DNA from 2 places in the Streptomyces sp. NPDC088733 genome. Region 1 is predicted to be linked to the other one. Evidence: riboswitches for the same ligand, from Rfam matches in the RefSeq annotation. Region 1 holds a riboswitch; the other holds the start of a gene.
What was found. A riboswitch is a leader RNA that binds a small molecule or an ion and turns the genes downstream of it on or off. The one in region 1 is predicted to bind cyclic di-AMP.
Positions count from the first base shown of each region.

Region 1 (7,220 bases):
CCATGCTGGTGACCGGCGCCCTGCCGGTCGGCCTGAACCAGGCCGACGACCACCCGGTGAACAACGCCAAGATCGGCCTGAAGCCCGCCGTGCTGGTGGTGGTCCTCGGCCTGGTCTACGTCAAGCGCGACGAGGAGAAGGTGTCGGCGGCGGCCTTCGGCACCGTGGGTGCGCTGACCACCGCCGACATCTTCATCGCGGTGCTCTGGACCTGAGCCCCTTCGCGGGGAGGCGGGGGGACTCAGGCCATCCGGGCGTAGCCGTAGATCGGCATCTCGGTGATGGGGGCGACCTTCACCACAGTGCCCGTGTGAGGCGCGTGGATCATTTCGCCGCCGCCGATGTAGAGGCCGACGTGGGTCACGTCCGAGTAGAAGAAGACCAGGTCGCCGGGTTGCAGCTGGTCCGCGGTGACGCGGGTGCCGAAGTCGACCTGGTCGTAGGTGGTGCGGGGGATGGAGACGCCCGCGGCGGCCCAGGCGCCCTGGGTCAGGCCCGAGCAGTCAAAGGAGTTGGGGCCCGTGGCGCCGTACACGTACGGCTTGCCGAGCTGGGCGTGGGCGAAGGCGATCGCCTTCTCGGCCTTGGCGGCGTAGCTGCCCGAGGCCGTCGAGGTCGTGGTGCCGCCGGCGGACGACGTGTCCGAGGACGTCCCGGCCGCCTCCTGCGCCGCCTTCTCCTTCGCGGCGATCAACTTGGCCGCGGCCGCGGCCTCCTCCTGCTTCTTCTTCTCCAGGGCGGCCAGCCGCGCCTTCTCCTGGGCGGTCAGGGTGTTGAGCAGTTGCTGAGCGGCGGCGAGCTTCTGCTTGACCGTCCTCTTCTCCGCGGCCAGCCGCGTCTGCGCCTCGGTGAGCTTCGCCAGACTCTGGACGGCCTCCGTGCGCTTCTGCGTGGTCGCCGCCTGCTGCGTGCGGAAGTCCTCCATCGCGTGTTCCTGGCGGTCGGACAGGCGGTTCATCAGGTGCGCCTGGTCCAGGAACTGCTGCGGGTCGGAGGTGAGCAGGAAGGTCGTCGTGCTGTCCAGGCCGCCGCCGCGGTACTGCGCCGAGGCGTACTCGCCGATCGTGCGGCGGGCGTCGTTGAGCGTCTGCGTCCTGCGGGCGACCTGGTCGAGCAGTTCGTCCGCGTGCGTCCGCTGCCTGTCGGTCTGCTCCTTGGCGCCGTTGTAGCGCTCGGTGGCCGCCTCGGCCTGGTGGTAGAGGGCGTCGACCTTGGCCTTGACCTCGGTGATGGAGGGTTTGTCGGGGGAGGCGGGCGCCGCGCTGGCGCTTTCTCCGAAGAGGGTGACGGTCGCCAGTGCGGCGGTCGTCAGCCCCACGGCCGTGCGCGGGCCGGGAACGGTGAGCATGCGGGGGCGCGGCTTGCGGTGCGTCGCCAAGGCGGACGGCTCCTTCCGTGGACCGCCTACCGGGTTAGCTGTCGGGTTCGGGCTTCGGAAGGCCGCCCTACGGTCGTCCGGGCACGTGTGCGGTGCGCCCGTACGGACCGATTCACCCCAAAGTGGTGGGTCCCCGGCTCCGGCGGTTGCCGGACTCAGCGGAGGCGGCCGTGACGGCTCGGTCGCCGCCGTTCGGTGCGGACCGCCTGAGGGGGCACGCTAGTCAACTGGGGTGGCTCCTGGGAAGGCTGGTGTTCGAATTGTCCGCAATCATTTCGTGACCTTTACGCAGCCGTGCCGTTGTCCGGCTCCCCGGACGGGGCCGGGACGGGTTCCGGCGGCGGCCCGGCGGCGCCCGGCGGCACCGCGGTGTGCGTCCCGCGGACGACCGGCATCCGGAAGCGGTGCACCGCTGTCGGTCCCACCGCCTAGACTCGGGAGGCGATGAGCAGCCTCTTTGACGACAGCTTCCTGGCCGGCTTCGAACCGAGGGAGGAGCACCCGCCGCCGCCCCCCGAGGAGGAGGCCGAGGCGGTTCCGCACGACCTCTTCGAGGGACGCTTCGACGCGCCCGCCGACCGGGACGCGTACTACCGGGACGGCGCGCCGCGCCCCGCCGTCGACCCCGCCGCCCTGCTGGACGGGCTCAACGAGCAGCAGCGCGCCGCCGTCGAGCACACCGGCTCCCCCCTGCTCATCGTCGCGGGCGCCGGCTCCGGCAAGACCCGGGTGCTCACCCACCGCATCGCCCACCTGCTGGGCGCCCGCCAGGTGCACCCCGGCCAGATCCTGGCGATCACCTTCACCAACAAGGCCGCCGGCGAGATGAAGGAGCGCGTCGAGCAACTCGTCGGCCCGCGCGCCAACGTGATGTGGGTCTCCACCTTCCACAGCGCCTGCGTCCGCATCCTGCGCCGGGAGTCCAAGAAGCTCGGCTTCACCTCCAGCTTCTCCATCTACGACGCGGCCGACTCCAAGCGCCTGATGGCCCTGGTCTGCCGCGACCTGGACCTGGACCCCAAGCAGTTCCCGCCGAAGTCCTTCAGCGCCAAGGTCTCCAACCTCAAGAACGAGCTCATCGACGAGGAGACCTTCGCCGGCCAGGCCGAGAACCCCTTCGAGAAGAAGCTCGCCGAGGCCTACGCGATCTACCAGTCGCGGCTGCGCGAGGCCAACGCCCTCGACTTCGACGACATCATCATGACCACGGTCAACCTGCTCCAGGCCTTCCCGGACGTCGCCGAGCACTACCGGCGCCGCTTCCGGCACGTCCTGGTCGACGAGTACCAGGACACCAACCACGCCCAGTACACCCTGGTGCGCGAACTCGTCGGCACCGGGGACGCGGAGGAGGGCGGCGAAGGGCCGGCGGAGCTGTGCGTGGTCGGTGACGCCGACCAGAGCATCTACGCCTTCCGCGGCGCCACCATCCGCAACATCCTCCAGTTCGAGGAGGACTACCCGCAGGCGCGCACGATCCTGCTGGAGCAGAACTACCGCTCCACCCAGAACATCCTGACCGCCGCCAACGCCGTCATCGAGCGCAACGCCTCCCGCCGCCCGAAGAACCTGTGGACGGAGGCCGGCCAGGGCCCGGTCATCACCGGCTACGTCGCCGACCAGGAGCACGACGAGGCGCAGTTCATCGCCGACGAGATCGACCGGCTCACCGACGCCGGCGACGCCCGTCCCGGCGAGGTCGCGGTCTTCTACCGCACCAACGCGCAGTCCCGTGTCTTCGAAGAGGTCTTCATCCGCGTCGGCCTGCCGTACAAGGTCGTCGGCGGAGTCCGCTTCTACGAGCGCAAGGAGGTCCGGGACGTCCTGGCCTACCTGCGCGTGCTCGCCAACCCCGAGGACACCGTCCCGCTGCGCCGCATCCTCAATGTGCCCAAGCGCGGCATCGGCGAGCGCGCCGAGGCCATGATCGACGCCCTGTCCTCACGCGAGCGGATCTCCTTCCCCGCGGCGCTGCGCCGCGTCGACGAGGCCTTCGGCATGGCCGCCCGCTCGGTCAACGCCGTCAAGCGCTTCAACGAACTGCTGGAGGAACTGCGCACGATCGTGGAGTCCGGCGCCGGCCCCGCCACCGTCCTGGAGGCGGTGCTGGAGCGCACGGGCTACCTGGCCGAACTCCAGGCCTCCACCGACCCGCAGGACGAGACCCGCGTCGAGAACCTCCAGGAACTCGCGGCGGTGGCCCTGGAGTTCGAGCAGGAGCGCACCGAGGAGGAGCCCGGAACGCTCGCCGAGTTCCTGGAACGCGTCGCACTGGTCGCCGACTCCGACCAGATCCCGGACGACGAGGAGGGCGGCGGCGTCATAACGCTGATGACCCTCCACACCGCCAAGGGCCTGGAGTTCCCGGTGGTCTTCCTGACCGGCATGGAGGACGGGGTCTTCCCGCACATGCGCGCGCTCGGCCAGACCAAGGAACTGGAGGAGGAGCGCCGCCTCGCCTACGTCGGCATCACCCGGGCGCGGCAGCGGCTGTACGTCACGCGGGCGAGCATGCGCAGCGCGTGGGGCCAGCCGTCGTACAACCCGCCCTCCCGCTTCCTTGAGGAGATCCCCGAGTCGCTCATCGAGTGGCGGCGTACGGGGTCCTCACCGGCGCCGTCCGCCTCGGTGTCGGCGGCGGCCTCGGTGCTGTCGCGGTCCTCGTCCAGGAGCGGTCCCTCCGGCTTCGCCACCCGCCGCACCCAGGACCGGCCGGTCGTCGCCCTGGCGGTCGGGGACCGGGTCAACCACGACACGTTCGGGCTGGGCACGGTCGTCTCGGTCGACGGCAGCGGTGAGAAGGCCAAGGCCACCATCGACTTCGGCGACGAGCGGCCGAAGGTGCTGCTGCTGCGCTACGCGCCGGTGGAGAAGCTCTGACGGGACGCGCGTCGCGTGGCGGCTTCCGGTGAGGGAGCCGCACGGGCCGCCCCGGGGCCGGTGGCTCAGCGCGGGTCGAGGCCGTGCTTGAGCAGCCACGGCAGCGGGTCGATCGCCGAGCCGCCCGCGGGCCGTACCTCGAAGTGCAGGTGCGGGCCGGTGGAGTTGCCTGAATTGCCGGAATAGGCGATGACCTCGCCGGCCTTGACGCTGCCCCAGCGGATCTTGGTGCTGCTCAGATGGCAGTACCAGGTCTCCGTGCCGTCCGGCGCCGTCACTATGGCCATGTTGCCGTAGGCGCTGTTCCACTGCGTGCGGACGGTGCCGTCGGTCGCGGCCATCACGGGGGTGCCGTAACTGACCGGGAAGTCGATGCCCGTGTGGACCGACATCCAGTTCACGCCCGCCTGGCCGAAGTAGGCGCTCAGACCGTGCTCGCTCACCGGGAGCAGGAACTTCGGGCGCAGCGCCTCCTTGCGGGCCGCCTCCTCCGCCTTCTTCTTCCGCTCCGCGGCCTGGCGCTCCTTGATGTCCAGGCGCTCCTGGGTGCGGCTGGCACGGGAGGCGAAATCGTCGACGTCCCGGTTCACCCCGGCCAGCTGCTGGTCGAGCTTGGTCGTGGGGGTCTTGGCGGCGTCGACCACGCCGTCCGCCTGCGTCGTGGTGGTGTCGCCCTCCTCGGTGTTGACGGTCACGGCGGCGGCGCAGGCCGCGACGCCCATGACGGCGACCGAGGGGACGGCGACGGTCAGCAGCGCCGAACGCCGGGCGGGGCGGCGCCGGCGGCTGCCGGCGCGCGGGCGGGGAAGGGCGGGCGCGCCGTCCGGGCCCGCGTCGTCGGCGCCGTCCTCCGGCTCGTCGCCGTGCGGGTCCTCGCCGTGCAGGTCGTGGGCGGCGTCGTGCTCGTCGAAGGCGTAGCCGCCCTCGTCGTCGGCCCACTCCTCGGCGGCGGCGCCGTGCGCGGAGTCGTACTCCTCCGGCTCGCGGGCGTGCGGCACATAGGCGCGGGGCTCGACGGGCTCGTGCGGGGCCGGCTCGTGCGGGAGGGCGGGCTCCGGTTCGTGGTACTCGTACACCGGGGCGTGCTCGTACGCCGTCGTCGCGCCCGTGTAGTCGTACGTCCCGGCCGCGGGCTGCGTGTACCAGGTGCCCGTGGCCGCCGCGGCGGGGTCGCCGTACCCGGTGGCGGCGTCCTGGGGCTGCTGCCAGTAGGCGGTCGCGGTGGTGCCCCACGAACCGGTGGCCTGCGTGCCGGTGTCGTACGCGGGGTAGCCCTGGCACGTGCCGAAGAGCGGGTCGTCATCCGCGTGGACAGCGCCTGCGGACTGGTACGAGGCGCCGGAATAGCCCTCGTGCCCGTAGGCGTTGTACTCGGGGGCGTACCCCGACGGGTGACGAGTGTTCACCGCTTCTCTTTCGCCTCGGCAGCAGGAGAATTAGCGGCGACTGTATCCCCCTGCGGCCGACGGCGACAATCTTCGGCAGGATTCCGGCATCGTCCATGCCTTGTGTTCGATGGCGTTTCGATGCTTATGCGGGCAGGACCGTCACGCGGCGTCGACGGCGCCGGACGCCAGTTCCTCCCCGAGCAGCGCCTGCCGGATCCCGGCCGCGATGGCCGCGTGCACCGGCATGGTCAGATGACCGACGCCCGCGACGTGCACATTGCGGGCGATGAGATCGGGATGGTCCAGGCGGGCCGCCTCGACCGGGCTCATCATCTCGTCCCAGTCGCTCCAGAACGCCACGAAACGGGTACGGCAGCCCGCCGCCGGTTCGGCCAGTTCCTCTATCAGGTCGGAGTTGGGCCGCATCTGCCGGACGATGGGGTGCGGGTTGAGCAGGGGCGCGGCACGAGTGCCGGAGTGCGGCGTACCGAGGGTGATCACCGTGCGGACCCGGCTGTCGCCGCCCAGGCGCTGCGCGTAGTAGCGCGCGATGAGCCCGCCGAGGCTGTGGCCCACGATGTCCACCTGGCTGTGGCCGGTCTGCTCGCAGATCTGCTCCACGTGACGGCCGAGCAGCGCCGCGGCGGTGCGGATGTCGCAGGTCAAAGGGGAGTAGTTCACCGCCTGCACATGCGGCCAGCCGTGCCGGCGCAGAGACCGGCGGAGCATGGCGAACACCGAACGGTTGTCCACGAAGCCGTGCAGCAGCAGCACCGGCGGGTGGCTTCGGCCCGCGGTGGGGATGCGCGTCGGTTCCTCCGGCTCGCCGACCGGGGGCTCCGGCCCGCGTTCCTGGAAGATGCCGGTCGGGTACAGGAAAACGTGACCGGTCAGGATGGCGATCTCGATCGCCGCGGCTCGTACGTAGGCCGCCTGACGCACCAGACGGTCTCCGACACCGAAAGACAGGACGCCCATGGCCTACCTCCCGTGCGGCACACGGAGACGGCTCTGTCCCCCGTGCGCCGAGAACGCGAAAGCCCGCGTCGCCTCACTGACCGAGGCGACCACGGGCCGAACGCGTTTCTAACGTGAACGTGTCCCAATGGGTAATTTCCCCCTCGAGGGCCTTCGCGAAACTGTCCGGTCGGGGGATGCTGGCGATAACGTTCGTTCACAGAAGTGCCCGCTGAGCGCAGCAATCGTGTTGGAGGCAGTGATGGGAGTGTCCGGTCCGATCCGGGTCGTGGTGGCCAAGCCGGGACTCGACGGCCACGACCGCGGGGCCAAGGTCATCGCCCGCGCGCTGCGCGACGCCGGTATGGAGGTCATCTACACCGGCCTGCACCAGACGCCCGAACAGATCGTCGACACCGCGATCCAGGAGGACGCCGACGCGATCGGGCTGTCCATCCTGTCCGGTGCGCACATGACGCTGTTCGCCAAGGTGCTGGAGCTGCTCAAGGAGCGCGACGCGAGCGACATCAAGGTCTTCGGCGGCGGCATCATCCCCGAGGACGACATGGCGCCGCTGCGCGAACTGGGCGTCGCCGCGATCTTCACCCCCGGTGCGA
Region 1 covers NZ_JBIVLH010000028.1:29,508-36,727, reverse strand. Annotated here, with positions in the region: gene ACIP64_RS34965 (hypothetical protein) at 1-215, shown strand, start outside; gene ACIP64_RS34960 (NlpC/P60 family protein) at 242-1,378, opposite strand; cyclic di-AMP (ydaO/yuaA leader) riboswitch at 1,386-1,549, opposite strand; gene pcrA (DNA helicase PcrA) at 1,823-4,258, shown strand; gene ACIP64_RS34950 (peptidoglycan DD-metalloendopeptidase family protein) at 4,324-5,664, opposite strand; gene ACIP64_RS34945 (esterase/lipase family protein) at 5,806-6,624, opposite strand; gene ACIP64_RS34940 (cobalamin B12-binding domain-containing protein) at 6,866-7,220, shown strand, end outside.

Region 2 (7,220 bases), on a different contig from region 1:
CGGCTGGACAGCGCCTTCTACGAGGACCTGAAGCGCATCTGCGCCGGCTACAGCGGCGCCACCGCGACCGCGTGCAATGGCACCGCGTGGACCTACTACCAGGCGGTCAAGGCCTTCGGCTGACCGGCACCGCCCTTCCCCGTTCCGCCGCGCGCCCGGCCCTCCGTCACGGGGGGCCGGGCGTGTGCGTTCCCCCCCGACCCTCACGTCAACCGCAGTTGACGTGAGTCTCCTGTCAACGTAGATTGACAGTCATGACCGAGGCAACCGATCTCGCCGAACGGGCGGGAGACCGTGATCCACGGATCGGGCTGCGGGCCGTCGCCGCGCTGCGGCGGCTGCTGGAGCAGCTCGAGGCCGTGCAAGTCAGGAGCGCGCGGGCCAAGGGGTGGTCCTGGCAGGAGATCGCCCACGAACTGGGCGTCAGCAGGCAGGCCGTGCACAAGAAGTACGGGAGGAACTGAGGATGTTCGAGAGGTTCACGAAGAGCGCGCGCGACGTGGTGGAGGGCGCTCTCGGGCACGCCGAGAAGGCCCGGGACGAGGCCGTCGCCGAGGAGCACCTGCTGCTCTCGCTGCTCGACGCGGAGGGCACCCGGGCCTCCGGGGTCCTTGCCGCGCTGGGCGTGGACCGGCGTCGCGGGGCACTTGAGGACGCGCTCGCGGAGTCCCGGCGCCGGGGCGGGGTCTCACGGGCCGACGCGGAGGCGCTGGCCGGGCTCGGCATCGACGTGGCCGCGATCGTCGCCCGCGTCGAGGACACGCACGGCGCCGGTGCGCTGGCCGCCGGACGCAGGTCCCGGCGGTGGCGGCCGGCCGGGCGCCCGCCCCTCACGCGGGGCGCGAAGACCGTACTGGAGCGCTCCCTGCGGTCCGCGCTGGCGCGCGGGGACCGCCACATCGGCGATGAGCACATGCTGCTGGCCCTCGCGACCGGTCCGGGCGTGGTGGCGGACGTGCTCACGGAGTTCGGGGCTTCGTGGGCCGACATCGAGCGCGTGCTCGGGGAGGAGGACGGGGGCCGGCGGGCCAGGGCGAGCTGACGGCACGTCGGCGCGAGCGGAATCCGGCTCCGCCCGACCGAAGGCGAGTGTCGGCGGTGAGCCATTCGGGCCGCGGGGCCAACCGCCCCGGGCCCGTCCTGGACCTCCGCCGGGCGCACGTGGTGCACAACCGCGAGGCGAGCCCGGCATCGACATCGTGCCGTGCCGTACTCGCCGCCCGGTCACGGCATCCTCGATGGTGCGCTGCGCTCTCCCGGGCAGCTCGGCGAGGAGGATCGGTCCCCGCCTCCGGCCCGGGTCGCTCCGGCCTGGCTGCCGGGCCAAGGGCGAGCGCATCGCCCCGGTCCCCGCGCCCTCGCGCCGTTGCCGGTCAGCCGCGGGGGAAGTACTCCCGCAGGTAGTCGTTGCCGAACGTGTCCGAGGGGTCCAGGCGGGCGGCGAGTGCGCGGAAGTCGTCGTAGCGCGGGTACAGCCCGGGCAGGTCGGCGGCCGGGACGGTGAAGAGCTTGCCCCAGTGCGGGCGGGCGGAGAACGGCCGCAGGGCCTGCTCGACGGCCTTCAGGGCGGACAGGACGGCGGCCGTGTCGGGGACCCAGGTGAAGTGGAAGGCGACGCTGTCGCGCCCGTAGGCCGGGCTCAGCCACAGTTCGTCGGCCGCGATGGCGCGGATCTCGCCGATTTGCACGGCGGGCGCGAAGTGCTCGCGCACCTCCCACAGGGCGTCGAACGCCGCCGCCGCGTCGGCGCGGTCCACGAAGTACTCGGACTGGATCTCCTCGCCGCTGCTGGGCGTGAACTCCATGCGGAAATGCGGCAGCCGCTCGTACCACGCGCCGACGTCGCCGTTCTGCGGCGTGCAGTGCTCGGCGGGCATGCCGGGGACGGGGTGCCGGGGGCCGTCGGCCAGGACGGCTCCGTGCCACTCGCGCGGCGCCGGGGCCGGCGGCGCGGCGGGGTCCTCGACGCGCTCCTTGAGCCACACCTGTTCCAGCACCGGGTCGTGCCAGCGGGTGAACGCCGAGACGCTGTAGCCGGCGGACATCACCTCGGCGAAGTTCCGGCCCAGTTCCTCGCGCGGCATGTCGTCGTAGACCCACTGGCGCGCGGAGAAGGCGGGGAGCAGGTCCAGCGTCAGGTGCGTCACGACGCCGAGTGCGCCGAGCGCGACGACGGAGCCCTCGAAGTCCGGGTCGCCCCGGCGGATCTCGACGTGCTCGCCGTCGGCGGTGACCAGGCCCAGCGCGCGGACGGCGCCGGCCAGGCAGGTGTTGGTGGTCCCGGAGCCGTGGGTGCCGGTGGCGCACGCGCCGGCCACGGAGATGTGCGGCAGCGAGCCCAGGTTGTGCAGGGCGAAACCGGCCCGGTCGATCGTCCCGGCGATCTCTCCGAAGCGCAGGCCCGAGCTCACGGTCGCGGTCCGCGCGGCGGTGTCGATGTCGACTGCGGCGGGCAGTGCGGCCGTGGAGACGTGGTCGCCCTCGGTGTCGGCGACGGTGCTGAAGGAGTGCCGGGTGCCCAGCGGCCTGATCCGCTCGGAGCGGGCCACGATCTCCTGCAGCGCGCCGACGGACTCCGGGGTGTGGAGCCGCCGTGCGTGGAAGGCGATGTTGCCGCCCCAGTTCCGTTCCGCGGACATCGTGGACGTTCCTTTCCGTCGTGCGGCGCCCGGCGTGCCGTGCGGCCGCCGGCCGAACCGCCCCACCAGGGGTGATCGGCGCCGATGAGGATCGTACGCCGCCCCCGCGCCGGCGGGTCGGGCGCCCGGCACCGGAGGCCGCGCGGGGCGGCCGGGGTGCCGGGCGGCGGGACCTGGGTCAGGCGACCGTGCCGGACTTCGCGATCTCGACGCGGGCGCTGGGGGTGCCGCTGCGCGAGCCGAGGGACTCGATCTTCTTGACGACGTCCATGCCCTCGACGACCTCGCCGAAGACGACGTGCTTGTTGTCCAGCCAGTCGGTGACGATGGTCGTGATGAAGAACTGCGAGCCGTTGGTGTCCCGGCCCGCGTTGGCCATCGACAGCTGGCCCGGCTTGGTGTGCTTGAGCTGGAAGTTCTCGTCGGCGAACTTGGCGCCGTAGATGCTCTTGCCACCGGTGCCGTTGCCGGCGGTGAAGTCGCCGCCCTGGAGCATGAAGTCCGGGATGACGCGGTGGAAGTGGGAGCCCTCGTAGCCGAAGCCGTTCTCGCCGGTGGCCAGCTCGCGGAAGTTCCGCGCGGTCTTGGGCACCACGTCGTCGAAGAGGGTGAAGACGATCCGTCCGGCGGGCTCGCCGTCGATCGTGATGTCGAAGTACACGTCGTTGTTGCTCATGCCGACATTTTCACATCCCCGGTCGCCGCCGCCGACCGCGCCCCGCGCGGGACACGCAGTTGACCAGCCGCGCGGCGGTGCGCATACCATCCGGGACATGCCGGAAACCGTGACCTTGCAGGGCGGACACGTCCGTCTGGAGCCGCTCACCCCGGACCACGCGGACGGGCTGCTGCGTGCCGCGCGGGAGTCCCGCGAGACCTATGGCTTCACCCTGGTGCCGGACGACCCGCCCGCGATGCGGCGGTACGTCGAGGAGGCGCTCGCGGAGCAGGTCACCGGCGCCGCGCTCCCGTTCGCGGTGGTCGACATCGCGCGCGGCGCCGTGGTCGGCTCGACGCGCTTCCTGGACCTCGACTACTGGTCCGCCGTCCCGGCCTGGCCCGCGGGCCGCACCACGCCGCGCCCGGCAGGGGCGCCCACGGTCGCCGAGATCGGCAGCACGTGGCTCTCCGCCTCGGCCCAGCGCACGCCCTGCAACACCGAGGCCAAGCTGCTGCTGCTCACCCACGCCTTCGAGACCTGGGGCGTGCTGCGCGTCACCTTGAAGACCGACGCCCGCAACGCCCGCTCGCGTGCCGCCATCGAGCGCATCGGCGGACGCTTCGAGGGCATCCGCCGCGCCCATGTGCGCGCGACCGACGGCACCGTCCGCGACAGCGCCTACTACTCCGTCCTCCAGGACGAGTGGCCGGACGTGCGGGCCGCGCTGCGGGGCCGCCTCCAGGGGTCCTGACGGCCGGGACCCCCGGGGCGGCGACGCCTGCGGGAGCTACGGGATCTCGACGCCCGCCTCGGCCGACAGGCGGTCGATCTCGGCGAGTTCGGCCGCGGTGAGGGGCTCCGCGTCCAGGGCCGCGAGGTTCTGGTCGAGCTGCGCGACGCTGCTTGCGCCGATGAGCACGGAGACCACCCGCGGGTCGCGCAGGACCCAGGTCAGGGCCAGCTGCGCGAGGGTCTGGCCGCGTTCGCCCGCGAGCTTGTTGAGGGCGTGGAGCAGGGTCAGCTTCTCGTCGGTGAGGGCGTCGCGCTTGAGGAAGTGGCCGAGGGCCATCCGGGAGTCCGCGGGGACGCCGTCGAGGTAGCGGTCCGTCAGCTGGCCCTGGGCGAGCGGCGAGTAGGCGATGAGAGCGGTCCCGGTCTCCCCGACGGCGTCGAGGACGCCCGCCTCGGGGCCGCGCTGCAGCATGCTGTAGGCGGCCTGGTGGATCAGCAGCGGGGTGCCGAGTCCGCGCAGGATCTCCGTGGCCCGGCGGTGGGCGTCCGCGGGGTAGTTGGAGATGCCCGCGTACAGCGCCTTGCCCTGGCGGACCGCGGTGTCCAGGGCGCCCATGGTCTCCTCCAGGGGCGTGTCCGGGTCGAAGCGGTGGGAGTAGAAGACGTCGACGTAGTCCAGGCCCATCCGGCCGAGGGACTGGTCCAGGGAGGCCAGCATGTACTTGCGGCTGCCCCACTCGCCGTACGGGCCGGGCCACATGTCGTACCCGGCCTTGCTGGCGATGAACAGCTCGTCGCGGTACGGGCGCAGGTCCTGGGCGAAGAGGGTGCCGAAGTTGGCCTCGGCCGAGCCGGCCGGCGGGCCGTAGTTGTTGGCGAGGTCGAGGTGGACGACCCCGCGGTCGACGGCGCGGCGCAGCACCGCGCGCTGGGTCTCCAGCGGCGAGGTGTCGCCGAAGTTGTGCCACAGGCCCAGGGACACGGCGGGGAGCAGGACCCCGCTGCGGCCGGTGCGGCGGTACTGCATGGAGGCGTAGCGGTCTTCGGCGGCGAGGTAGGGCACGCGGGGGCTCCCGGTCGAGGTGTGGGTACGGCGGTGCGCTGAGGTGTCGATGTAAGAAAATGTTCGGGATTGGGAGGCTACCCCTGGGGGTTCCGCGCTGTCACCCGGGTTCCCGGCCCTCCCGCGGGGTGGGAAGGGGGCGGGGGCGCCGCCGGGAATCGACGGGTGCGGGCATCGGTTGTCCCGCCGGGCACGACGACGTGCGCGGGCGCCATGACGCCTTCCTGGAGGGCGGGTTGGAACTCCCCTTGTCCTGCCTTATCCGGCATTGAGGGCCGTAAGCGGACATATGTATCCACAGTGCATGCGTAGGCAATAGGTACGTGATGGGTGTCACGCGGCGAACACGCTGCGGCGCCCCGCGGCGACCGAGCGTCGATTTATGCCCCCCATATTCACCACTCGTATACGGCCGTTCGCCCGGGGTCATCAATTCGCCTACACAGAGCGGACACATCTCACGTAACGTCACGGAATTCATTGATCGACTTGCCGGTCGGCAATTGCTGTGATTCAGGACCTTGCCGGGGCGCGATTGCGTCGTTTAGCTTCCAAGTCCCGCAGGCCGGATGCCGGCGGGAATTCTTCCGAGTGGAACGCCTAATCCTGCCGCCACTCGTAAGCCGGATGACAAGACCGCACGGCAGGAGCGGGGGACCCAGGTAAGTGCCGTTCCGTGTCACGGGACGGCTTGGGGTGAAGTCGCAGCGACGTGCCTTTGTTTGGCATGCCTCGATGCGGCCGGGCATCTCCAGCCCGAACCCGACAGCTCACCTCGTAGGCGTCGGAGAGGAATTCCCCATGCCCGCAAAGGGAAAGCACCGTCGTCAGCGGACCAACCGTTTCGTCCGCATCGGCGCATTCGCCGGCACCACGAGTGCCGCGATTGCCCTTCCGGTTGTCGGCGCCACCGGTGCCCACGCCGCTCCGGTGAGCGTCTGGGACAAGGTCGCCAGCTGCGAGAGCACCAACAACTGGTCCATCAACACCGGTAACGGTTTCTACGGCGGCCTCCAGTTCACCCAGAGCACCTGGGCCGGATTCGGCGGCACCAAGTACGCCGCCCGCGCGGACCTCGCGACCAAGGCCGAGCAGATCGCGGTCGCCGAGAAGGTCCTGGCCGTCCAGGGCCCGCAGGCCTGGCCGGTGTGCGGTCCCAAGGCCGGTCTGACCAAGGACATGGCCGACACCTCGGCCACCCCCGAGAGCGTCGCCGGCACCACGGCCCCCAAGCCCGCCACCCCTGCGAAGGACACGACGGCCGGCAAGCCCGCCGGCTCCACCTCCAAGCCGGGCACCGGCGGCAGCTACACGGTCGTCGGCGGCGACACCCTCTCCTCCATCGCGGACGCCCAGGACGTGACCGGCGGCTGGCACGAGCTGTACGCCGCAAACCGGTCCGTCATCGGTGGCGACCCCAACCTGATCCGCCCGGGCCAGGTCCTGGCGCTGAGCGGCACGGTCAAGGTCGCCCTCCCGGACAAGCCCGCGAGCACGCCCGCGCCGGCCAAGCCCTCCACCTCGTCCGCCTCCGGCTACACGGCCCCGCTGGACCACGTCACGCTGGGCACCCCGTACCACCAGGCCGGTTCCATGTGGTCGAAGGGCTACCACACCGGTGTCGACTTCATCGCCTCCACCGGCACCAAGGTGAAGGCGATCGCTTCCGGCACCGTGGTCTCCGCGGGCTGGGGCGGCTCGTACGGCAACCAGGTCGTCATCAAGCACGCGGACGGCAAGTACTCGCAGTACGCCCACATGTCCTCGCTGTCGGTCTCGGCCGGCCAGACCGTCTCCGAGGGCCAGCAGCTGGGCCTGTCGGGCGCCACCGGCAACGTCACCGGCCCGCACCTGCACTTCGAGGTGCGCACCACCGCGTCGTTCGGTTCCGACATCGACCCGCTCGCCTACCTGCGCGCGCACGGCGTCAGCGTCTGAACAACCTGACTGCCCGTCATCCGGCGGTAGTACGTGCCCTGTTCCCCGTACCGCGGGGGCAGGGCACGTGCCGTTGGCGAGTGACCGAAAACGGATCGAATATTTCCATTTCTGGTTTCCTCCCGATCGAACGATCAGTAGCCTCTGAGCCACGCGGCCGTCCCCACGGACCCGTGCCCTGATCCCG
Region 2 covers NZ_JBIVLH010000007.1:322,655-329,874, reverse strand. Annotated here, with positions in the region: gene ACIP64_RS16060 (phospholipase) at 1-123, shown strand, start outside; gene ACIP64_RS16055 (HTH domain-containing protein) at 255-464, shown strand; gene ACIP64_RS16050 (Clp protease N-terminal domain-containing protein) at 467-1,042, shown strand; gene ACIP64_RS16045 (D-arabinono-1,4-lactone oxidase) at 1,374-2,639, opposite strand; gene ACIP64_RS16040 (peptidylprolyl isomerase) at 2,818-3,315, opposite strand; gene ACIP64_RS16035 (GNAT family N-acetyltransferase) at 3,413-4,051, shown strand; gene ACIP64_RS16030 (aldo/keto reductase) at 4,088-5,095, opposite strand; cyclic di-AMP (ydaO/yuaA leader) riboswitch at 5,683-5,892, shown strand; gene ACIP64_RS16025 (transglycosylase family protein) at 5,897-7,033, shown strand.
Region 2: linked by a shared signal. The riboswitch ahead of ACIP64_RS16025 (transglycosylase family protein) and the one ahead of ACIP64_RS34960 (NlpC/P60 family protein) in region 1 are both predicted to bind cyclic di-AMP.